4 regions of the Aliivibrio logei genome follow, and region 1 is predicted to be linked to each of the others. Evidence: predicted binding sites of a transcription regulator. Region 1 holds the regulator's gene; each other region holds the start of a gene.
What was found. The regulator CRP, encoded in region 1, controls carbon source genes, mostly activating them, when cyclic AMP is high. The targets are predictions, from matches to a motif close to TGTGANNNNNNTCACA.
Positions count from the first base shown of each region.

Region 2: the regulator CRP is predicted to act here: its motif matches at 4,048-4,063, upstream of udp (uridine phosphorylase).
Region 3: the regulator CRP is predicted to act here: its motif matches at 1,525-1,540, upstream of A6E04_RS14005 (NupC/NupG family nucleoside CNT transporter).
Region 4: the regulator CRP is predicted to act here: its motif matches at 3,366-3,381, upstream of A6E04_RS05615 (NupC/NupG family nucleoside CNT transporter).

Region 1 covers NZ_MAJU01000006.1:126,874-132,971, reverse strand. The annotation lists gene astA (arginine N-succinyltransferase) at 1-866, shown strand, start outside; gene astD (succinylglutamate-semialdehyde dehydrogenase) at 879-2,336, shown strand; gene A6E04_RS03770 (DUF1338 domain-containing protein) at 2,349-3,143, shown strand; gene crp (cAMP-activated global transcriptional regulator CRP) at 3,236-3,868, opposite strand; gene A6E04_RS03760 (OsmC family protein) at 4,114-4,515, shown strand; gene hslU (ATP-dependent protease ATPase subunit HslU) at 4,589-5,923, opposite strand; gene hslV (ATP-dependent protease subunit HslV) at 5,936-6,098, opposite strand, start outside.
Region 2 covers NZ_MAJU01000008.1:166-6,263, reverse strand. The annotation lists gene A6E04_RS04195 (Hsp70 family protein) at 1-740, shown strand, start outside; gene A6E04_RS04190 (hypothetical protein) at 860-1,162, shown strand; gene A6E04_RS04185 (DUF2947 domain-containing protein) at 1,226-1,699, opposite strand; gene A6E04_RS04180 (DUF1887 family protein) at 1,895-3,046, shown strand; gene udp (uridine phosphorylase) at 3,199-3,957, opposite strand; partial or broken gene A6E04_RS04170 (VCBS domain-containing protein) at 4,326-6,098, shown strand, end outside.
Region 3 covers NZ_MAJU01000013.1:182,601-188,698, forward strand. The annotation lists gene prfC (peptide chain release factor 3) at 1-483, shown strand, start outside; gene A6E04_RS21175 (hypothetical protein) at 571-708, shown strand; gene A6E04_RS14000 (TatD family hydrolase) at 689-1,474, shown strand; gene A6E04_RS14005 (NupC/NupG family nucleoside CNT transporter) at 1,674-2,957, shown strand; gene A6E04_RS14010 (XapX domain-containing protein) at 3,330-3,500, shown strand; gene deoC (deoxyribose-phosphate aldolase) at 3,785-4,561, shown strand; gene deoA (thymidine phosphorylase) at 4,677-6,008, shown strand; gene A6E04_RS14025 (phosphopentomutase) at 6,019-6,098, shown strand, end outside.
Region 4 covers NZ_MAJU01000008.1:299,862-305,959, reverse strand. The annotation lists gene A6E04_RS05635 (extracellular solute-binding protein) at 1-147, shown strand, start outside; gene A6E04_RS05630 (extracellular solute-binding protein) at 331-1,374, shown strand; gene cobB (Sir2 family NAD+-dependent deacetylase) at 1,463-2,176, opposite strand; gene A6E04_RS05620 (LysR family transcriptional regulator) at 2,380-3,291, shown strand; gene A6E04_RS05615 (NupC/NupG family nucleoside CNT transporter) at 3,531-4,751, shown strand; gene A6E04_RS05610 (putative quinol monooxygenase) at 4,832-5,122, opposite strand; gene A6E04_RS05605 (cupin domain-containing protein) at 5,240-5,551, opposite strand; gene A6E04_RS05600 (QnrAS family quinolone resistance pentapeptide repeat protein) at 5,564-6,098, opposite strand, start outside.

The DNA.
Region 1 (6,098 bases):
CGCTTTCCCCTGGGACTGAAGGCTACCTTATGGTTGGCGAAGACACGGTTACCGGTGAAGTGACCGGAACCACAGGGATAGAAGCGGCAGTCGGACTCGATTCACCATTTTATAATTATCACATCAGTAAAGTGGTTCATTTCTCTCGTAAATTAAACGTAAACAATGTGGTAAAAGTGCTGACGTTCGGCAGTAATTACACGGGAAGTACTGAGATTTGTACTCTATTTCTACGTCCGGAATTTCGTGAAGGCCTCAATGGTCGCTTGATGTCAAAAGCCCGATTTTTAATGATGGCAGAACACCCGCATCGTTTCTCAGACACTATTTTTGCAGAGATGCGTGGTGTGTCAGATGAAGAGGGGCAATCGCCGTTTTGGAAATGGTTACAAAAACACTTCTTTTCTATTGATTTCACCGAAGCCGATTATTTAACAGGTATTGGTTACAAAGGCTTTATTGCCGATCTTATGCCTAAATTACCGATCTATGTCAGTCTGTTAAGCACTGAGGCACAAGCGGTTATCGGCAAGGTGCATGACAGTACTAAACCGGCTTTAAAACTGTTAGAGAATGAAGGGTTTCGTTGTCGTGGTTATGTGGATATTTTTGACGCGGGCCCAACAGTAGAGTGCGATTTACGCAGCATTGAATCGGTGCGAAATTCATTTAAAGCCAAAGTTATCATTACAGAACATAACAGCTCTCAACAGTATTTAATTTCAAATACATCGTTTGAAAATTTTAGAGCAACGGCAACAACAGCTGCTTATGACAAAGCCACTGATACCGTTCATTTAACTAGAGATGCGGCAGATGCATTACAAGTCGATGTTGATGATTACGTACGTTTACTGGCTCAATAGAGGACAAAGGATATGACACATTGGATTGCAGGGGATTGGGTTTCTGGCCACGGTGAAGCAATACAATCATTAAGCCCATACAACAGCAACGTTGTATGGCAGGGAGAAAGCGCAACCAAAGATCAAGTTGAGTCTGCGGTTAGTGCGGCACGACATGCCTTTATTGAGTGGAAAAAGCAGCCTTTCGAAGCGCGCCAAGTGATTATTGAGCGTTTTGCAGCGTTAGTGAAAGAGAACACGGATAAGATTGCTGAAGTCATTTCTAAAGAGACTGGAAAGCCTTTTTGGGAAACAAAAACAGAAGCGGGCGCGATGGTAGGTAAAATTGCCATCTCTATACGTGCGTATCATGAAAGAACGCCCCATAAAGAGCGTGAAGCGGCGGGAAATAAAATAGTACTCAGACATCGCCCATTAGGTGTAATGGCGGTCTTTGGACCGTATAACTTCCCTGGTCACCTCCCTAATGGCCATATCGTTCCTGCATTGCTTGCGGGTAACACGGTGGTATTAAAACCATCAGAGCAAACGCCGTGGACCAGTGAAGTCATTATGACATTATGGCAACAAGCGGGTTTGCCAAATGGGGTGATTAATTTGGTGCAAGGCGCTCGTGAAACTGGTGAAGCGTTAGCGAGTGCCAAAGGTATTGATGGTTTGCTGTTTACTGGCAGTGCCAATACGGGGCATATCCTGCATCGTCAATTTTCTGGAGATACCGGGAAAATGCTCGCTCTAGAAATGGGTGGCAATAATCCAATGGTTATTTCCAAGTCCTTTGGTGAGCAAGAGGCCGCAATTTATACGATTATTCAATCGGCATTTATTAGTGCAGGCCAGCGTTGTACTTGTGCCCGTCGTTTGTATGTTCCTACAGGTAAGGCGGGAGATGAGTTATTAGTTCGTCTCGTTGAAGTGGCAAAAACCATCGTGGTTGATCAACCTTTTGCCGAGAATACGCCATTTATGGGACCACAAATCTCAGTCGCAGCAGCAGAGTTTATTCTCAACGCTCAGAAGAATTTACAAGATTTAGGTGGGGAGTCTCTACTTGAAGCAAAAAGCCTAGGTCACGCCTTTGTTTCTCCGGGGATTATCGATGCTACTAACGTTGCTGAATTACCCGATGAAGAATACTTTGGACCATTGCTACAAGTCGTGCGTTACGAGACATTAGAAGAAGCGGTAGAGCTTGCTAATGACACTCGCTATGGTTTATCTGCGGGTCTAGTATCGACGGATGACAGTGAGTGGGAATACTTTGTAGAACACATTCGTGCAGGTATCGTTAATCGCAATCGTCAATTGACAGGTGCGAGTGGTGATGCGCCATTTGGTGGCCCAGGTGCATCGGGTAATATGAAGCCGAGTGCGTATTATGCGGCAGATTATTGTGCTTATCCAATGGCATCGATGGAAGGTGACGCGTGTGAAATTCCTGCACAATTATCTCCAGGACTAACTCTTTAAGAGGTAACGAGTATGAATAATGTGAATTCTTTATTTTCGGCACTATGGCAAGATTATGTCGTTCGTCTATCTCCTTCTGCTGGGAAGGTTCGACAATTACTGTCTGGCGGTGACGAGATTATTAATGATCACATCGCACTAAGAACGTTTAATCTATCTAAAGTGGGTTTATCTACGTTAGCGGCGCCATTTTTAGCGATGGGCTATAAAGCGTGTGATGAATATGAGTTTGTTGCTAAAAAATTAAAAGCTCAACATTTCGAACATCCAGATCCAAAAGTGCCTAAAGTGTTTATTAGTGAATTATTAGTTGAGGAACTTTCTGTTCAGGCTCAAGATATTATTCATAAATTAGTTAAACAAGTGCCTACCCACTATTTTGTTAGTAATGACTTTTTGTCTTCTGGCCGACCTTGGTCATTAAGTTATGAAGAGTACGAAACGTTAGCAAAAGAAAGTGAATACGCTTCTTGGTTGGCGGCTCATGGTTATGGGGCAAATCATTTTACTGTGTATGTTAATCAGTTGGATGGTTTTGATAGCGTGGTGGATGTAAATCAACATCTTCGAAAAGCGGGTTTTTCTATTAATGAAGTTGGTGGAGAAGTAAAAGGATCTCCTGAGGTTCATTTAGAGCAGTCCTCAACGATGGCTGATAAAGTAACCGTAAACTTTACTGAGGGTGAATTTGACATTCCGGGTGGTTTTTATGAGTTTGCCAAACGTTATGCCTTACCTACAGGGGAATTATATCAAGGGTTTGTTGAGGCTTCTGCGGATAAGATTTTTGAAAGTACCGATGGGTAATTTACGTTTTTACGTCTTTAGGTCGTAAAGTCTACTCATAAAAAAACGCAGCTTATGGGCTGCGTTTTTATTTGTTTATGGTTATCGTTAAATTAACGAGTGCCGTAAACTACAATTGTTTTACCGTGTGCTGAAATCAAGTTTTGCTCTTCAAGCATCTTCAAGATACGACCAACAGTTTCACGTGAACAACCTACAATTTGACCGATCTCTTGACGAGTGATCTTAATTTGCATGCCGTCTGGGTGAGTCATTGCATCTGGTTGTTTAGCTAGATTCAGTAGAGTCTGAGCGATACGGCCTGTTACGTCTAGGAATGCTAAATCACCCACTTTTTGGCTAGTGATTTGTAGACGAGTTGCCATTTGAGCAGAAAGACGCATCAGAATGTCTGGGTTTACTTGAATAAGTTGACGGAATTTCTTGAATGAAATTTCAGCGACTTCACAAGGACTTTTTGCACGAACCCATGCTGAACGTTCTTGGCCTTCTTCAAACAAACCAAGTTCACCAATGAAGTCACCTTGGTTAAGGTAAGAAAGGATCATTTCCTTTCCTTCTTCATCTTTAATCAGTACAGCAACAGAACCTTTTACGATGTAGTAAAGAGTCTCAGCTTTTTCACCCGCGTGAATCAAAGTACTTTTTGATGGGTACTTATGAATGTGACAATGAGATAAGAACCACTCTAATGTTGGATCTGTCTGAGGTTTACCTAGAACCATACTTTATACTTCCTCTGCGTTTGCCAAGTAGGCGATGTCCATTTTAAAATAACTGAGCCAAATATCAGTTTGGCCTATAGAATATGGTTATCGGAACAAGGCTGCATGTTCGTTGAGATAATTGATAAAATAATACCCTGTTTCGCAATCGATTTCTTGACTTTGATCGTATGAATAGTGCGACCAAGGGCACAATTTCGTGAAATGGATCACGAGTTTTCCTTTTATGTTGTAAAGAGGCTTTTATGAATGCTGAAGTTAAATGGATTGATGGATTTACTTTCTTAGGTCAATCACAATCTGGTCACTCTGTTGTTATGGATGGTAATGGTGGAGAAAAAGCACCAAGCCCGATGGAATTGGTATTAATGGCGGCGGGAGGATGTAGCTCTGTTGATGTGATTGATGGTCTGAAATCAGCCAATCAAGCGGTCACGGGTTGTGTCGCTAAGCTATCAAGTGCTCGTCGAGATGTGGCACCAAAATTATTTACTCACGTAAATATTCATTTTGAGATAACAGGGAATAAGCTTGATCCTACGATCGTGGAAAGAGTGACGGCAGATTCTTTACAGAAATATTGTTCAGTGTGTTTAATGCTTGGCTCGGGTATTGAAATGACTCACAGCTGGGAAATCATTGCGTAATTACATTTGAAAAAATTAATGTAAAAAGGCCCGATTCAGTGTTGAATCGGGCCTTTTTTAAAAGGGGGTATGATTACAAAATGAAGCGACTTAAGTCTTCATTTTCAATTAATTCACCTAAACGAGAGGTTACATAAGCGTCATCTACCGTTAAGCTGTCACCGCCTTTCTCTGAAGCATCATAAGAAATTTCTTCCATTAGACGTTCCATTACGGTGTGCAAACGACGAGCACCGATGTTCTCTGTCGTTTCATTAACTCTAAATGCAGACTCTGCAATACGACTAATACCATCTTCAGTAAATTCGATATTGACATTTTCAGTCGCTAATAGAGCGATGTATTGCTCAGTTAGTGAGGCATTTGGCTCGGTTAAAATACGCTTAAAGTCATTTGCCGTTAGCGCTTCTAGCTCAACACGGATCGGTAAGCGACCTTGTAATTCAGGGATCAAATCGGATGGTTTCGCCATTTGGAATGCACCTGATGTGATGAATAGCATGTGATCAGTTCTAACCATGCCATGTTTCGTGCTTACTGTGCTGCCTTCCACTAATGGAAGAAGGTCACGTTGAACGCCTTCGCGAGATACATCACCAGATTGAGAATTTGATCCTTTGCAGATTTTATCTATCTCATCAATAAAGACGATGCCGTGATTTTCTACGTTAAATATGGCTTGTTCTTTTAGCTCTTCAGGGTTGACTAATTTAGCGCCTTCTTCTTCAGCAAGGGCTTTAAGCGCATCTTTGATTTTCATCTTGCGCTTTTTCGTTGTTTCGCCACCAGATAGGTTCTGAAACATGCCCTGAAGTTGGTTCGTCATTTCTTCCATGCCTGGAGGAGCCATGATTTCGACACCCACTTGAGGTGCAGCAACATCAACGTCAATCTCTTTATCGTCTAATTTTCCTTCACGCAATTTCTTACGGAAAGATTGACGAGTGCCAGAGTCATTATCACCTTCTTCATTCTTACCCCATGCATCGCGAGCGGGTGGTAATAAAATATCAAGGATACGATCTTCAGCTTGCTCTTCAGCGCGGAATTTTACTTTTTCTACCGCCTGTTGATGTGTCATTTTGATCGCGACATCGGTTAAATCACGAATGATGCTGTCGACTTCTTTGCCTACATAACCGACTTCTGTGAATTTAGTCGCTTCTACTTTAATGAACGGTGCATTGGCCAGTTTTGCTAAACGACGAGCAATCTCTGTTTTACCGACACCTGTAGGTCCGATCATTAAAATGTTTTTAGGCGTTACTTCTGCGCGTAATTCTGGTTGAAGTTGCATTCGACGCCAGCGGTTACGTAATGCAATGGCGACTGATCGTTTTGCTTTATCTTGACCAATAATATGGCTATCTAATTCGTGTACAATTTCACGAGGAGTCATTTCAGACATGGGTATTCCTTATTATTTGTTGGTATCAAGAACTTCAACGGTATGGTTATGATTGGTGTATACATCAGTATCACCAGCGATAGTCAGTGCTTTCACTGCAATATCGTATGCATCTAAATCTGTATTTTCTAATAATGCGGTTGCCGCAGAACGAGCAAAATAACCACCAGAACCA
Region 2 (6,098 bases), on a different contig from region 1:
ACGAACAGAATTGGCTAAAGATGACGGGGTTTACGCTGCGTCCGGGCTTTGGTTACCCTGCGGATGAATGGAAAATTGGCCAAGCGTGGGAAACCTATCAACAAGGGATTCAGTTTGAATCTAAGCAGTCTTGGAATGATTGGTGGACGTTCTGGCGTCGAATTTCGGGTGGATTAAATCAAGAACAACAAGAAACTATTTTGGGTGACATTGCTAAATACTTACACCCGGGTTCTCTGCGCAACCCAAAAACATTAGAAGATGCGACCAATAAAAGTTACGAAGCGATGGTTCGATTAGCCGCCGCTCTTGAGCATTTAGATGTCGAAGATAAAACATTACTGTCTACATGGATGCTGGGGCATGCCAAAAATGGCAATCAAGCTCAAGTTCATTGGTGGGCGTTAGGACGTATTTGCTCTCGCTCCCCTTTCTATGGCAGCCAACATAATTTGATCCCTGCGAATCAAGTCACTCAATGGCTTCCTACTTTATTGGAACAAGATTGGAAAGCTCAACCAATGGCAGGGTTTGCAGCCGTCATGATGGCTCGATTAACAGGCGACAGAACACTCGACGTATCCGATGAATTACGCGAAAGCATCATCGATAAATTGAAAAAAAGTCGCTCTCCACAGAGTTGGATTGATTTGGTTTCAAGCCAACAAGCACTAACCGATGCGGATTCTAAACGCCTCTTTGGTGATGCACTTCCTGCTGGTCTTCGCTTATTAAACTAGCAAAAAACAGATGACATATTAATCAATTTTGTCAAAAAGCTGTCAGGTTGCTGTTTTTACCTTCAAAAATAGAATGAAATGCGTATACTAGCGTTATCACAATTTGAAGGTAAACCTTTATGGCATATAGCGCTTTTTTAGCTATTGCTGTGTTACTTTATTTTGTTGGTTGGTTTCGCTTCGGCACTCGAGAGTTACGCAAAGCAGCTAAACGGATCGGTGATATTGTCACGGTTCCCCAAGAGCTAATTGTTGAATGGATTATGTATAACAAGCAGATAATGGATATCAATGAGTTTCAACGTTTTATCATCCATTTAAATAAAGCAAGCATAGACGACTTAAAAACTGAATTAGATCGTTTTTCTCACTATCTCGAAATCCATGCTCCTGAGCATGTCTCTTCTATCAGTTACACATAAAAGATAAAGGCCCGCTATCATTTAACGGGCCTTTATTGTATCTAACCAATCTAAAATTACGGTTTAGCCGCGAGAGCCTAACTTAACTTTACCTTTTGAGTTAAACCATAATGCTTGTGATTTTTTCTTACCGATCAGCATCGGTAAATCATCATAGAATAAAAAATTCTTCCACGTTTTTTTAAACGTTCCCCATGATGTTTCAATCAAATTGTATTTTTCATAACAGAAATACACTGTCACATCATCAGACCAATCGATAAATTCGAGTACTTCATCAGGAAGTGATTCATTATCACTGTCCCAACGGTGTTGCCAATCAATTTCATTAACCCACGAGGTTTTCTTCATCGGCCATTCTTTTGAGTCAAAATGGTCTGCTGTTGGGCTATTCGCACTAATAAAATTATTCCAAACCTGAGCCGATTCCGCTTGAGTAAACGGTTTGATCAATGGAAGCAGTTCATCATTAACAGGCATCGATTGATGAGTGAATATCCACTTGCGATTATATTCATCTAACGGTAAATAACTCATAAATTCATTCTATAATTACATACATTGACTCTATTCTATCGTCTTTCTTACTTAAGCCCAAATAAGAATATTTCATAATAGGTTGATTTTTATCATCCCCCCCCTCATAACTGTTGTATCAAATAGAAAAAATGAATTACACATGCCTTCTTATTACCATTATATGTGTAGTTATTACATTACAAGGATTATTAAATGATCACTCATGTTGGCATTATGGATCAAGACCCTGTCCGTCTTGTGACTCCACTTCTCGACCTTTCTGTAAAAGGCGAACATATGATTTTCATTGGGGATGAAAATCAAAAAGACATGTTCGTTCGTTTAGAATCTATTCTTCAATACAAAGGCATTAGCTCTGAGTTTTACGAAATCCCTAATATCGTAGATACTCATCTCATCAAGCAATCTCTACAAGCGCTTGCGGCCGATATTAAAGATAGATACAGCGAAGTAAAACTGAACGCAAGCTGTGGCCTTCGTCACCGTCTTCTTTCTGCTTATGAAGTTTTTCGTTCATACCATTGGCCTATTTTTGTGGTTGAACCTTTCAGTGACAAACTATGCTGGGTTTATCCTGATGGTCGCAAACAAAAACACGTTGCTGATAATATTCGATTAAGTGATTATCTTGCTATTTTTGGTGCTCGTTGTGAGTTCTCTGAAACAGAGCTTCCTGAAAGCATGGATAAGCGTCTGCGTGAATTATGTCAACGCTGGGCAAGTAACGCCCTTGAATTGGGCCCAGGTCTTGCGACGCTAAACTATTTAGCAACAACCTGTCGAAAAGAACAACGTTTAGATGTAGAAGTTACGGAGAAACAACAAAGCTACAAAGAGCTTAATATGTTGCTAACTGATCTTGTTGAAACAGGATTAGCTACCTACGAAAACGGCACATTAACTTTTGATTGTGAAGAAGCTCGACGTTTAGCGAATGGAGAATGGTTAGAAATTCTTGTTCATAATACCGTCGTCGATATTCAACAATATTTACCGACGCTTCAAGATCACTCATTGAATGTACAAGTTCACCGTGAAATTGGCACAAAAGACGTTCGTAATGAACTTGATGTGGTTAGTATCGTGAATAACAAGCTGCATATCATTGAATGTAAGACCAAAGGCATGCGTGATGATGGCGATGATACGCTTTATAAATTAGAGTCATTACGTGACCTTCTTGGCGGCTTACAAGCACGAGCAATGTTAGTTAGTTTCCGACCTTTACGTAATAATGACATTATGCGAGCACAAGATTTAGGCTTAGCGATCATTGGTCCTGATGAATTAGGCGATCTTAAAAAGCATCTCTTAAACTGGTTCTTAGCCGCTGGCGGTCATTAACCTCTTTGTAATTAATGACCCGATAATAAAAAAGACCGATTAACTGATCTTTTTTATTATCGGGACTTTAAATTGCATCAATATATAGCGATAAAAATGCCGCTTATTCGTTAAGAATCAGCGGCATTTTTTATATCTATTTGCTTCTGTAATTATAGAAGATTACGAGCCGCTTCAATCACAACTTTAATTGAACGAGCTTCTGTTTCTTTTAATGTCACGTGATCAGGTGTTTCTTTTTGAGTACGGTTAATAATAACGCCAGCAACACAACCAGCCCGTAAACCAGAGCTTGCACACATAGTTAATAGCGTTGCAGATTCCATCTCAAAGTTTAACACGCCCATGTCTTGCCATTCTTGCATAGACCCTTGGAAACGCTTAACAACACGACCAGAGAACGTATCATAACGCTCTTGACCTGGATAGAATGTATCACTTGATGCAGTAACACCGGTATGTACTGTCGCACCTTGGTCAACAACCGCTTTACGCATTGCTGTTGCAACATCAAAATCAGCAACGGCTGGGAATTCCATTGGAGCAAAATGCAAGCTCGCACCATCTAAACGAACTGAACCTGTCGTTACAATCATATCACCTACATTTACATGCGGTTGGATTGCACCAGTAGTACCAACACGTAAGAAGGTACGCACACCCAATTGAGCTAACTCTTCAACAGCAATAGACGTTGATGGACCACCGATACCAGTAGAACAAACAACAATTTTTTTGCCTTCTAATTCTGCTAGGTACACAGTGTATTCACGGTGACTTGCTAAAAACTTAGGATTTTCCATTTGTTCTGCGATTTTCTGAACACGTGCTGGATCACCTGGAATGATAGCCATTTCTGCGCCTTGAAGATCGTCTTTGGTAACACCTAAATGGAATACTGCTGCTGTCATGGTTAACTCCTTGCGATTGTAGGGTCGCGTTGATTAAATAGTTATATTTGATTCGATGAAGTTACTTTACCCAAACGGTTAAAGCATTAGTGTGATTAAGATCCCGAAAGGAATGATGATAGATTACACTCTTGCACGGAAAACCGATTGGCATCACAGAAATAGAGACCTTTGGTTAACTTATACTCAAGATTAACGCGACTTACATGACCTTACAATCATTTCAAATTCAATCGATATAATTGATGACGGCTATTTTTATTAAAATGGAAGTCCACTTTTAAATAATTATGAGCCTTAATATTGGCTTTTTAGCCTTTCATATCCTTAACTTATAATAAGTTACATATTATGCATTGAGGTCATGGATGAATAAGCAGTCAGATAAAACAAACTCAAATAATAAAACTAAATCATTTTCAGATTCGGGAAAAGAAAAATCACCGATTAAAAATAAAAAAAATAAAAGCCAACGTTATTTAGCTAGAAGGATCTCTCTCTATCCTCAATTGATGCTAATTTTGCCAAGTTTTTCTTTTTCTAAAACATTTACACCAGAAGAATTCCTCGAAGAAAAATACTCAAATATAGAAAGCGGTACATTAGAAGAGTCAAATCCTCATCATAATGAATCACTCATTTCACCTTTAGATCCTATTGTCGAAAACAAAATGAGCAATATTCAACCTAATCCAGATGATACGAATGAGCACACACCAATAGTAACTCCAAGCGCACGAAGTAGTTCCCATTTAGCTTCGCACGCAATAACTCCCATTGGAATCCTTCCTACGCCAGTGCAAAACCATACAATTAACCAAGCTCCTGCTATGTTGGTCACACACCCTACGACATTAAGCACCCCTCCACCACAACACTCACAGCAGCAAGCTGTTATTTCAGGAAAAGACTCTGCGACAACAACCGAAGATGTGACAACTCATGTTTCCGGAAAGCTGACAATAATAGACTTTGATCGTGGTGAGGCACATTTTTCAAATACTGATATTATCGGCACACTCGGTACGCTTCACCTTACTGACAATGGCGCATGGACGTACGATTTAAACAACACTAACCCAACAGTTCAAGCGTTAGGTAAAGGCTCGACAGCAACCGATACCATCACCGTTCATTCTGCCGATGGCACGCCGCATCAAATAACAATCACGGTTAATGGCACTAATGACAAAGCAGTGATTGGGGGCTCAAATACTGGCGCAGTGACGGAAGAATCTCAACTTCATACCTCAGGTACGTTGACTGTAACTGACATAGATACTGGCGAAGCGCACTTCTCAAGCACAGATATTATCGGCTCACTAGGCACGTTACATCTAACTGATTCAGGTGCGTGGACATACGATTTAGATAACACCAACCCAACCGTTCAAGCATTAGGTAAAGGCTCCACTGCTACCGATTCCATCACCGTTCATTCAGCCGATGGCACGCCTCATCAAGTAACAATTACGGTTAATGGCACTAACGATAATGCTGTCATATCAGGATCAAATACCGGCGCGGTGACTGAAGAATCACAACTTCAAACCTCAGGCACTCTGACTGTGACTGATGTTGATACCGGTGAAGCGCACTTCTCCAATACCAACATTGTTGGGACTTTAGGTACTCTCCACCTAACAGATAATGGCGCGTGGACTTACGATTTAGACAACACTAACCCAACCGTTCAAGCGTTAGGTAAAGGCGCGACAGCAACCGATACCATCACCGTTCATTCAGCCGATGGCACACCTCATCAAGTAACAATTACGGTTAATGGCACTAACGATAAAGCGGTAATTGGTGGCTCAAATACTAGTGCGGTGACAGAAGAAACACAACTTCATACCTCAGGTACACTGACTGTTACGGATGTCGATACCGGTGAAGCGCACTTCTCCAATACCAACATTGTTGGGACTTTAGGTACTCTCCACCTAACAAATAATGGTAATTGGACATACGATCTAGATAATACTAACCCAACCGTTCAAGCGTTAGGTAAAGGCGCGACAGCAACCGATACCATCACCGTGCATTCGGTCGATAGTACTCCTCATCAAATTACTATTACCGTTAATGGCACTAATGACGCTGCTGTAATATCAGGATCAAATACCGGCGCGGTGACCGAA
Region 3 (6,098 bases), on a different contig from region 1:
CACGGTACGATTCAAATTGGTGATACCTTTACTCAAGGTGAAAATTTGAAATTCTCAGGGATCCCTAACTTTGCCCCTGAACTGTTCCGTCGTATTCGTCTTCGTGATCCACTAAAGCAAAAACAATTGCTGAAAGGACTTGTGCAATTATCTGAAGAAGGTGCTGTACAGGTTTTCCGTCCATTACAAAACAATGATCTGATCGTTGGTGCGGTTGGTGTTCTTCAGTTTGATGTGGTTGTTTCTCGTTTGAAATCTGAATATAACGTAGAAGCTATTTATGAAGGCATCAGTGTTGCAACCGCTCGTTGGGTTGAATGTTCTGATGGCAAAATGCTAGATGAATTCCAGCGTAAGAATCAAACTAACCTAGCATTAGATGGTGGCAATAACTTAACGTATATCGCCCCAACGATGGTTAATTTGAATTTAGCGATAGAACGCTTTCCTGATGTTCAATTTAGAGCAACGCGTGAACACTAATTTATTAAAGTGAATATAATTAAACGGAGCCTATGTAGGCTCCGTTTTTGTATCTATAGTATTGGTGTTTAAAGGGAGATGGTGATTATGATTTGGAAGACAATAAAGCAGTGGGTTGAAAAATATGACGCTTGGTGCCTCTCATTAGGGTTAACACCAGAAAATAAACGCAGTTGTGTGCCTTATAAAAAAGAAGAGATAAGCAATGACAACAAAACTGATTGATTCGCACTGTCATTTTGATTTTCCGCCTTTTAAAGACAATGAACTTTTTTATTTAGAAAAGGCACGCTCTGTTGGTGTGAAAAAGCTGATCATTCCTAGTGTTAATTCAAGCAATTGGGAGACGGTAGAACGACTCTCTCATCAATATCCCGAACTTTATTATGCATTAGGTATTCACCCTCAATTTTTAACTGAGAACGATGAAGATGATGTGAAAAAGTTAGAGGTATTATTGGCGAATAAGGCGAATAAGGCGAATAAATGCGTCGCTATTGGTGAGTGTGGATTGGATTTTTGGAATCAAGAGTACGATAAAAAGCATCAAATGAACGTATTTAAAATGCAATGTAAGTTAGCTGTAAAGTACGAATTACCTTTGATTATCCACAGCCGTAAAAGTCATGATGTGGTATTGAAGATATTACGAGAGATAAAACCATTGAAAGGTGGGGTGATCCACGGTTTTAGTGGTAGTACGCAACAAGCTGAAGCATTTATTAAACTCGGTTTTTTCATCGGTGTAGGGGGAGTGATTAGTTATGAGCGTTCGATGAAAACAAAAAGAACAATTTCTGAGCTTCCTTTAGAGTGGTTGATGTTAGAAACTGACGCGCCAGATATGCCATTATCTGGATTTCAAGGGACGCCTAATAGCCCAGATAAAGTCTCTAATATCCTAGAATGTTTAATTTTGATACGAAAAGAACCGAGGGAAACGATTGCGAATGCTGTTTACAGAAATGCCAATCATTTGTTTGGGATTTGAGTTATTAGTCATTGCTTTAGATGTAATTGATGAATCTTTAGATATTCGTTAGTGATAAAGATCACACTAATGAATGAATGTACGATGTACGTTAGCAGAATATGTGACAGCGGCATTACTTTCTTGGTGGTTCAATGAGTATAATCGCCCCCGCTAATTTGAAACACGCCAACAATCAATTTTAGGGAAACTTTTAACTATGAGCCTGTTAATGAGCTTGGTTGGGATAGTAGCGCTGCTTGCATTTGCAGTACTAATATCTGATAACCGTAAAGCAATCAATCTACGTACTGTCGGTGGCGCTTTTGCCATTCAATTTATTCTAGGTGCATTCATACTATACGTACCTGTGGGTCGTGATGTACTGTTAGGTGCATCTGAAGCGGTTGCGAATGTAATCAACTACGGTAACACGGGTATCGAATTCTTATTCGGTGGCTTAGTATCGAATAAAATGTTTGAAGTATTTGGTGGCGGCGGTTTCGTATTCGCACTGCGTGTACTTCCTGTAATCGTGTTCTTTGCATCATTGACTGCGGTACTTTATTACCTTGGTATCATGCAAGTTGTGATTAACTTCTTAGGTGGTGCTCTTCAAAAAGCACTGGGTACTTCTCGTGCGGAATCTCTTTCTGCTACAGCGAATATTTTCGTTGGTCAAACAGAAGCGCCTCTAGTTGTTCGTCCATTCATTCCAAAAATGACTCAATCAGAATTGTTTGCAGTAATGTGTGGTGGTCTAGCTTCTGTTGCTGGTGGTGTTCTTGCTGGTTATGCGTCTATGGGCGTGCCTCTAGAGTACCTAATCGCGGCGTCATTCATGGCAGCTCCTGGTGGTCTTCTATTTGCTAAAATTCTTAAACCAGAAACAGAAACACCGGTTGATCAATTTGATGCACTTGATAACAAAGGCGATGACAAACCAGCTAACGTAATCGATGCAGCAGCAGCAGGCGCTGCAACAGGTATGCAACTTGCGTTAAACGTAGGTGCAATGCTTCTTGCATTCATCGGTCTAATCGCTCTAATCAACGGTATCCTAGGTGGTGTTGGTGGTTGGTTCGGTATGCCAGAAATTACGCTAGAACTTATTCTTGGTTACGTATTTGCTCCAGTTGCTTTCCTAATCGGTGTGCCGTGGGAAGAAGCGACAGTTGCAGGTTCGTTCTTAGGTCAAAAATTAGTAGTTAACGAATTCGTTGCTTACTTAAACTTTGCACCTTACCTAAAAGACGTTGCTGATGGCGGCATGTTAGTTGCTCAAACTGGCGTTGAAATGTCTGAGAAAACGAAAGCAATCATTTCATTCGCACTATGTGGTTTTGCTAACCTTTCTTCTGTAGCAATCCTACTTGGTGGTTTAGGTAGCCTTGCTCCTGAACGTCGTCATGACATCGCTAAGATGGGCATGAAAGCCGTTGCTGCTGGTACATTATCTAACTTAATGTCAGCAACAATTGCAGGTCTATTCTTATCTATCTAATATTATAGAGACAGAAACGACTGATAAAAACCCGCAACGTGTTGCGGGTTTTTTTATGCCTGTCTATTTTTAATATCAATGATCATGGGCTTATTATTATTGATCAAACTTCGTAAAAATGAGGATTATAGAGTAACTACTTATCCGTGTTTTTGTCTTACTCCTAAATGATTTCCCTGTGTAATAAAGAGAACATCTAATTAATTGTATTGGCATAATATTTAAAGTAAAAAGAGTGAGATGCAAACCGATTGCGTTGCCTATCATCGCCAGTCATCATTCATTAGCTTGTTATAATACTGCTCATAATAAAGATTCATATTTAAATGAGCTATGATTAAAAAACACAATAAAACATGGGAGCTCACTATGTTGAATGAAGTATTACTGTCGGTTTTTGCCGGTTTAATTGTTGGCGTTGTATTTTCAGCCATTAAATTACCTATTCCAGCACCACCCGTCCTCTCCGGAGTCATGGGAATTGTTGGGGTTTACCTTGGTGCTGTCGGGTATCAATGGATTATCGAGCGTTTCTTTTCATAATCGCTGTGTTTTCACAGGGAGACACGCTTTCACTAGTTGGCACAATAAAGTGTTGATACTATAAGCAAGTATTTCAACGGTACCTCATGAAGAGGTGCTATTTCAGTACCAAGTACTGGCGGCAAAAAGGATATTGATTGGGCGTCGTTTTACAGCTCAATTCTTCAAGGAATCAAGTCCGCTCATACGCTGTTTATGTAGAACGAAAGTTCAGACAGCAATACAGTATTATGCTTAGGCATATAACAGCACTATCAAAGAATATTATTCTATCGGAGATAACAATGAGCGATTTAAAAGCAGCTGCACTACGTGCATTAAAGTTGATGGATTTAACCACACTAAACGATAACGACACAGATGAAGCCGTTATTGCGTTGTGTAAAAATGCGAAGACAGCCGTAGGCAATACAGCAGCAGTCTGTATCTATCCTCGTTTTGTACCTATTGCTAAAAAAACGCTACGTGAACAGGGGACTCCTGATGTTCGCATTGCAACGGTAACTAACTTCCCTCACGGTAATGATGATATTGCTATTGCGGTGGCTGAAACGAAAGCTGCGGTTGCTTATGGCGCAGACGAAGTCGATGTTGTCTTCCCATACCGTGCATTGATTGCTGGTAATGAAACTGTTGGTTTTGAACTGGTTAAGCAATGTAAAGAAGCGTGTGGCGATATTCTGCTTAAAGTGATCATTGAAACTGGCGAGCTAAAAGAAGAAGCACTTATTAAGAAAGCGTCTCAAATTTGTATTGAAGCAGGTGCTAACTTCATTAAAACCTCTACTGGTAAAGTGCCAGTGAACGCAACACCAGAATATGCACGCATGATGTTAGAAGTTATTCGTGATATGGGCGTAGCAAAAACCGTGGGTTTCAAACCTGCTGGCGGCGTTCGTACTGCTGAAGATGCACAAGCATACCTAGCAATGGCTGATGATATTCTAGGTGGCGATTGGGCTGATAACATGCACTACCGTTTTGGTGCGTCAAGCCTACTGACTAATCTTTTAAATACATTAGAAGTGACAGCAGAAACAGCAGACCCATCTGCATACTAGTTTCCTGTTACTCGATTTATATCGATAAATAAATCGACTTAGGTGAGGCATTACCGCTTCACCTACCTCAACCCTACCTATATTAATTTACCCAACCAAGATTGGGGAGGCACTAATGTATCTACCACAAGAGATTATTCGTAGAAAACGCGACAATAAAGTACTAACAACAGAAGAAATTAACTTTTTTATTCAAGGTGTTGCAAAAAATACCGTGTCTGAAGGTCAAATTGCAGCATTTGCAATGGCGGTCTATTTTAATGAAATGACGATGCCTGAACGTATCGCATTAACGTGTGCAATGCGTGATTCAGGAATGGTAATTGATTGGAGCCACATGAACTTCGATGGCCCAATTGTTGATAAACATTCAACCGGTGGTGTTGGTGATGTAACCTCATTAATGCTTGGTCCTATGGTGGCGGCATGTGGTGGTTATGTTCCTATGATCTCTGGTCGTGGTTTAGGTCATACTGGCGGCACGTTAGATAAATTGGAATCCATTGCTGGCTACAATATTATGCCAAACAATGATCTTTTTGGAAAAGTAACCAAAGAAGCTGGCGTAGCTATCATTGGTCAAACGGGTGATTTAGCACCGGCAGATAAGCGTGTTTATGCCACTCGTGATGTAACGGCAACCGTTGATAATATTTCATTGATTACGGCATCTATTCTTTCTAAGAAATTAGCCGCAGGTTTAGATTCATTAGTGATGGATGTAAAAGCCGGTTCAGGTGCATTTATGCCGACTTATGAGGCATCAGAAGAGCTGGCTAAATCTATCGTAGCTGTTGCTAATGGCGCGGGCACGAAGACGACCGCATTACTGACGGACATGAATCAAGTATTAGCCTCTACTGCAGGTAATGCATTAGAAGTTCGTGAAGCTATTCGTTTCCTAACTGGCGAATACCGTAATCCTCGTTTATATGAAGTTACGATGGCGCTATGTGCTGAAATGCTTGTGATTGCGAACTTAGCAAAAGACGAACAAGAAGCACGTATTAAATTGCAAGCAGTGTTAGACAACGGCAAAGCCGCAGAATGTTTTGGTAAAATGGTGTTTGGTCTTGGTGGACCAAATGACATTATCGAAAATTACGATAACCATTTAGAAACCGCGCAAATCATTAAACCTGTATTTGCAGACAAATCCGGCTTTGTTAATACGATGGATACACGTGATTTAGGCATGGCAGTCGTGGGTATGGGGGGCGGTCGTCGTGTTGCTAGCGATACTATTGATTATGCGGTCGGGTTAAGTGATATGATTCGTTTAGGTCAAACCGTTGATAGCAATCAACCATTAGCGATGATCCATGCTCGTAATGAAGATCAATGGCAGCAGGCTGCAGATGCAGTTAAAGCCGCTATCGTGATCAGCGAAGAACAACCAGAAGCGACACCGGAAGTTTATCGTAAAGTTCGCTCACAAGATGTGTAAGGAAGAAACCATGAAACGTGCAATTATTTTAGTTCTTGATTCATTTGGTATTGGTGCAGCAGGTGATGCTGAAAAATTTGGTGATGTGGG
Region 4 (6,098 bases), on a different contig from region 1:
GTTCAAGTTTCTAATGACAAATTCAAAGATGTTGCCCCTCTATTTCCATCTCAAGCAGATCTAGATCGCGTCGAGTGGCAATCAGCAGTGGGTAACATGACGGTAAAATACGAAGAGTATTTTTTAAAACTGAAAGCCGGACAGTAGCCTAACCCTTTACTGACCAACTCAATAGCAGCGTTTATCGCTGCTATTTTTATTTTTACCATTCAAATATCCTTTCTTTTTTGTAAATACATTTCCATTTCTTATAAAGCCATGATGTTCATCGCAAAAATTGCTATACTGCTTAGCTATTAGTAACACTCCCCATCTTATTAGGAGAAGGAAATGAAAAAGTGGACAACTCTCGTCTCTACAGGACTGTGCGCTGCAGCCTTAATCGCTGGTAATGCACAAGCTGCAGATAAAGAGCTCTATTTTTATAACTGGTCAGAATACATTCCTAACGAAATTTTAGAAGACTTTACAAAAGAAACTGGTATTAAAGTCTATTATTCAACTTATGAGTCTAATGAAAGCATGTACGCTAAATTAAAAACTCAGGGTTCTGGATATGATCTAGTCGTTCCTTCTACTTACTTTGTGTCTAAAATGCGCAAAGAAGGCATGCTACAAAAAATTGATAAAACAAAACTGCCGCATTTTAAAGATTTAGACCCAAATTACTTAAATAAACCATTTGATCCAAACAATAACTATTCTATCCCATACATTTGGGGAGCGACGGGTATTGGCGTCAACGCTGATATGATGAACCCTGCAGATCTTCATTCTTGGAATGATTTCTGGGATGAGAAATGGGAAGGTCAGTTAATGATGATGGATGACTCTCGTGAAGTGTTCCATATCGCATTAACTAAACTTGGTTATTCAGGAAATACAACAAACCCCGATGAAATTAAAGCGGCTTATGAAGAGCTTAAAAAACTAATGCCAAATGTATTAGTCTTTAACTCTGATTTCCCAGCAAATCCATACCTTGCTGGTGAAACAAGCGTAGGTATGCTTTGGAATGGCTCAGCTTATATGGCTCGTGAAGAAGGCGCAAACATTCAGATCGTATGGCCAGATAAAGGCACGATTTTCTGGATGGACAGCTTAGCTATCCCATCAGGAGCTAAAAACATCGACGCGGCACACCAAATGATGGATTTCTTACTTCGTCCAGAGAACGCAGCTAAAATTGCTTTAGAGATTGGTTACCCTACGCCAGTTAAATCAGCATATCCTCTTCTTCCTAAATCGTTTGCAAACGATCCAAACATCTTTCCACCACAAGAAGTGATGGACTCAGGTGAATGGCAAGATGAAGTCGGTAAAGCAAGCGCACTTTACGATGAGTATTTCCAACGCCTAAAAGTTGATATGTAATAGTTCATGTATCATTAAAACAAAAAGCCAATGATTATATTCATTGGCTTTTTTATTTAATAAGAGAAAATAACCGACAAAGTAAACGTTATACTTCTAATAATTCAGAAACAAGTTCAGGCACTAACACCCCCGCTTTCCCATAACGCTTTTCTTCAAACTCATCTTCAACAGCACTTGCTTCAAGATTAATTTCAATGGTATGTGCACCATGTAATGTGGCTTCATGCACAAAGCCAGCAGCAGGGTAAACAGAACCTGATGTACCAATAGAAATAAACAAATCTGCCTGACTTAATAGATCGTGAATTCTTCCCATTTCAAGAGGCATTTCACCAAACCAAACAACATGAGGACGTAACTGTGCAGGGATCTGACAACAATGACACAAATCACCAGTCTGTATATCATCAGTACAAGCAATCACTTGATTCGATTCTTCACAGCGAATCTTATTGAGTTCACCATGCATATGAATCACATTTTTACTTCCACCACGCTCGTGTAAGTCATCAATATTTTGAGTCACAATAGTAACGGTCCCATCGAGTTCTTTTTCTAATTGAGCTAATGCTTTATGTGCCGCATTTGGTTGAATAGCATCACTCTTTAATAACGCTCGACGTTTATTATAGAAATCTTGAACCAAATCAGGATCCTTGAAAAAACCTTCCGGTGTCGCTACATCTTCAATTCGGTGATTTTCCCATAAGCCATCACTGGCGCGAAATGTTTGAATCCCAGATTCAGCGGAAATACCAGCGCCAGTTAAAATCACAATATTCTTATATGGAAAAAGCATGTCATCATCCTTTATTTATTCTAAAACACGTATTATTTCTACAGACTATCAACAAGATCAATCAGTTAAATATAACATAACACAAAAATATCACTATCACTTGTAAGGGCATCTAAAAACAAAATCATAACTCACTTTATTCAATTGCATTGAACACTTACAATTAGTCAAACGTTGGTCAATTACCATTAATCGAGACGCTCATGTTAAAGCAAGCCAAACAAATGATTGTGTTCAACGCACTACATCAACAACAAAGCTTTACTAAAGCTGCTCAACTTCTCGAAATATCTAGAACTCAGGTAAGTAAACAGATCCAGTTGCTTGAAGAACGCTTAGGAGTTCAATTAGTGCAACGAACCACTCGTTCTTTTTCTCTTACCGAAGCGGGTCAATCTTTTGCCGTCCATTGCGCGAATATTGCCGATGAAATCAATGAAGCAGAAAATGAACTGCTTTCTAATGTAGACAATCTACAAGGAAAACTACGAGTCGGTATTGCTCAGTCATTCGCAACCAATCATATTTTGCCTTATCTGTCAGAGCTTCATCTGCGCTACCCTTTATTGAATGTTGAAATTACCTTGTTTGATCATAAAATTGATGTCATCGCAGAGCAATTAGACTTATGGATAGGAGTCATGGACTCTCCTCCTGAAGGATTTGTTGCTCGTCACTTAATTGATTGTCATTTTGTTTTAGTTGCTAGCCCTTCTTATCTTTCGATACAAGGGATCCCTTATCATCCTTATGATTTAAAAAAGCATAATTGTTTAACTTATGTGAGTCGAGAACGTAAAGACAATGTATGGGGGTTTCATAAAGATAACGATAATCTACAAATTAAAGTCTCAGGGAATTATCGCATTGATTCAGCTGATGCGATTCGGAATGCAACAATTGCAGGAAGTGGAATTGGTTACGTTGCAACGTATTTACTGTCTGATGAATTGCGTACCGGTAAGCTGATCCAACTCTTACCCGATTGGGAATTAAATCAGTCGATGCCGTTATATGCCGTTTACCCTCGTCGTAAATTCTTACCTAAAAAAGTCCATGTTTTTATGGAATTTGTTCATCAGCATATTAATTCAGAGAAAATTGATAATATATAAACGACGAAACATGCAATTATTAGGGATAATATTCAGCCTTATTATCCCATATAGTAACAACTGACTCTTATATATGTGATAAAACTCTCAATTATTACCTTTTTGATGAATAGACAATCAATTAGCCTTCTTTTTGTTATTCTTATGTACGATCAATAACAACTTGATCCTTGTCACACTTTTATTTTTGACTAGAATACCTTCGCAATCATTACACTAGTTATTATTGGAGTTTGGCTGTGGACTTTCTGGTCAGTATTTTAGGCATTATTAGCCTTTTTACGGTTGCATTTCTTTTTTCTGAAAATCGACAAGCGATTAAGTGGCGCACAGTCTTAGGTGCTTTCTTTATTCAAATCTTGTTTGCCGGTTTCATTCTTTATGTTCCTATCGGTCGCACCATTTTAAACGGCATATCTACTGCGGTTTCAGATATCATTGCTTATGGCCGCGTTGGAACTGAATTCTTATTTGGTGACTTAGCACAATATAAATTAGGTTTTATTTTTGCGGTTAACGTTTTACCAACGATTGTTTTTTTCTCTGCGTTAATTTCTGTGTTGTACTACCTTGGTATCATGGGATGGATAATTAAAACCATCGGTGGCGGGTTACATCGCTTTCTTGGAACCACACGTACAGAATCAATGTCAGCTACCGCAAATATCTTTGTTGGCTCTGTTGAAGCGCCTTTAGTTGTACGCCCTTTCCTTGCAAAAATGTCGCGTTCTGAATTATTTGCTGTAATGGTCGGTGGTCTCGCCTCTGTCGCTGGTGGCACAATGGTTGGTTACGCAGGTTTAGGCGTTGAGTTGCGCTATTTAATTGCAGCGAGCTTTATGTCAGCACCCGCTGGTTTAATGATGGCAAAATTAATTGTTCCTCAAACTGAAGAGATTGATGAGTCTACGCAGTACGAAGAAGAAACCCCTGATGATGCACCAGTAAATATCATTGATGCCGCCTCTCAGGGCGCGTTAAATGGATTACAAATCGTATTTGCGGTTGGTGCTAGTCTATTGGCTATTATTAGCCTTATCGCTCTATTGAACGGTGGATTACATAAGATTGGGATGCTGGTTGGATTTGACCATTTAAGCTTAGATCTTATCTTTGGCTATTTGTTTGCCCCTGTTGCTTGGTTAATTGGTGTTCCTTGGTCTGAATCCATGGTGGCTGCAAGTTTAATCGGTAAAAAGATTGCCATTAATGAATTTGTTGCCTTTGCGGATTTAATGACAGTCAAAGATCAATTAAGTGAACATTCGCAAGCTATCGTAACGTTCGCTCTATGTGGTTTTGCGAACTTAACGTCTATTGCGATGTTAATGGGAGGATTAGGCGGTATTGTTCCAAGCCGTCGCCCAGATATTGCACGGTTAGGCATGAAAGCTATTTTTGCAGCAACATTAGCAAACTTAATGAGTGCCACAGTTGCAGGCATCTTCTTGTCTTTCTAATCTCACCTCTATGTAAATCATAAAAAAGACACCCTATTCGCGGTGTCTTTTTTTATCTACTACATATAAATAACGAGATATTAAAGCTTTGTCATCTCATTCAGCACGAATGAAGACACCATGCCTTCTGTTGCTTTTACATAACCAATTAAATGAGGGCTATTTAAGTGATCTTGTAGCAACTCGCGGCTTTCCCACTGCTCATAGAATACAAACACACTTGGATCTTCATTATCTTGGTGCAAATCATATTGAATACAACCCGCTTCTTTAAGCGTCGGTTCAATCAGCTTTAGTAGCTCCGCTTTTACGAACTCTACCTTATCATTATGAGCGTCAATTTTTGCTACGATAGTCAGGACATTATTCATGTTACTATTTTCCGTTATTGAATTTAGATACTGTCAGAATATACGATTAAAATTAATAATGTAAGTACACACCATTTTGATAACAGGTTACTTTTTATATACCTAACATCCTCTAATTCAATAAAAAACAGCCAACCAAATCGTTAAATTATCGGGATCCGTTTTGCTCACTTTATGCTTTTGATGCGCAGGGATCGTTAAATAATCTCCTTTGCATAACGTTTTCTCTATACCATCATCAAACAAAATGGTGCCCGACCCCTCTAATACCAATATCCATTCATTTTCATCTTGGTCATACCAACCAGAGACAGGTGAGCTCTGTCCAGAAGATACTATTCTTTCAATACGGACAGCATGAGTACTGACGAGATCCGTAAACACTTCATTCGTTAAATCACTCGGTATATTGTTAAACAGATTATCCATCAAATAGTCCTTTTAGTCAGGCAGTACCACTAATCCTAATGGCTCTAATAATTGCTCTTGTTGCCATGCACAGATCTTAACACCGGTTAAATCAATTCTACGGGGATCTAAACCATCCAATTCACAATGACATAAGTTTGCGTCTTGCATTCTAAATTGACCCCACGAGTCTTCAGAGAATGCGCCACGAGAAAGGTCCGATCCCTTAAAAGATGCCCCTTGTAAATTAGCTCCGTTCCATTTGTTCTCAAACAAGTCACATTTCTCGATACATAGGCGTTCAAAATTCGCATAAGACAAATTACACCCCGTAATATAAGCAGAGCAGAAATACATTTGATGACTTATTTGATTAACAAAACTGGCTTGAACAAAATTAGCTCCTTTTAAATCACACTCTCTAAATTCGACACCAAAGCAATTTGCGCCTTTAAAATTAGACATGGTTAAGCGACAGCGTTTAAATGATGCGTCCCTTAAGTCACTGTAATCAAAATGACAACCTTCAATTGCCCCCTGTTCGATAAAAACACAATCAACAAATCGG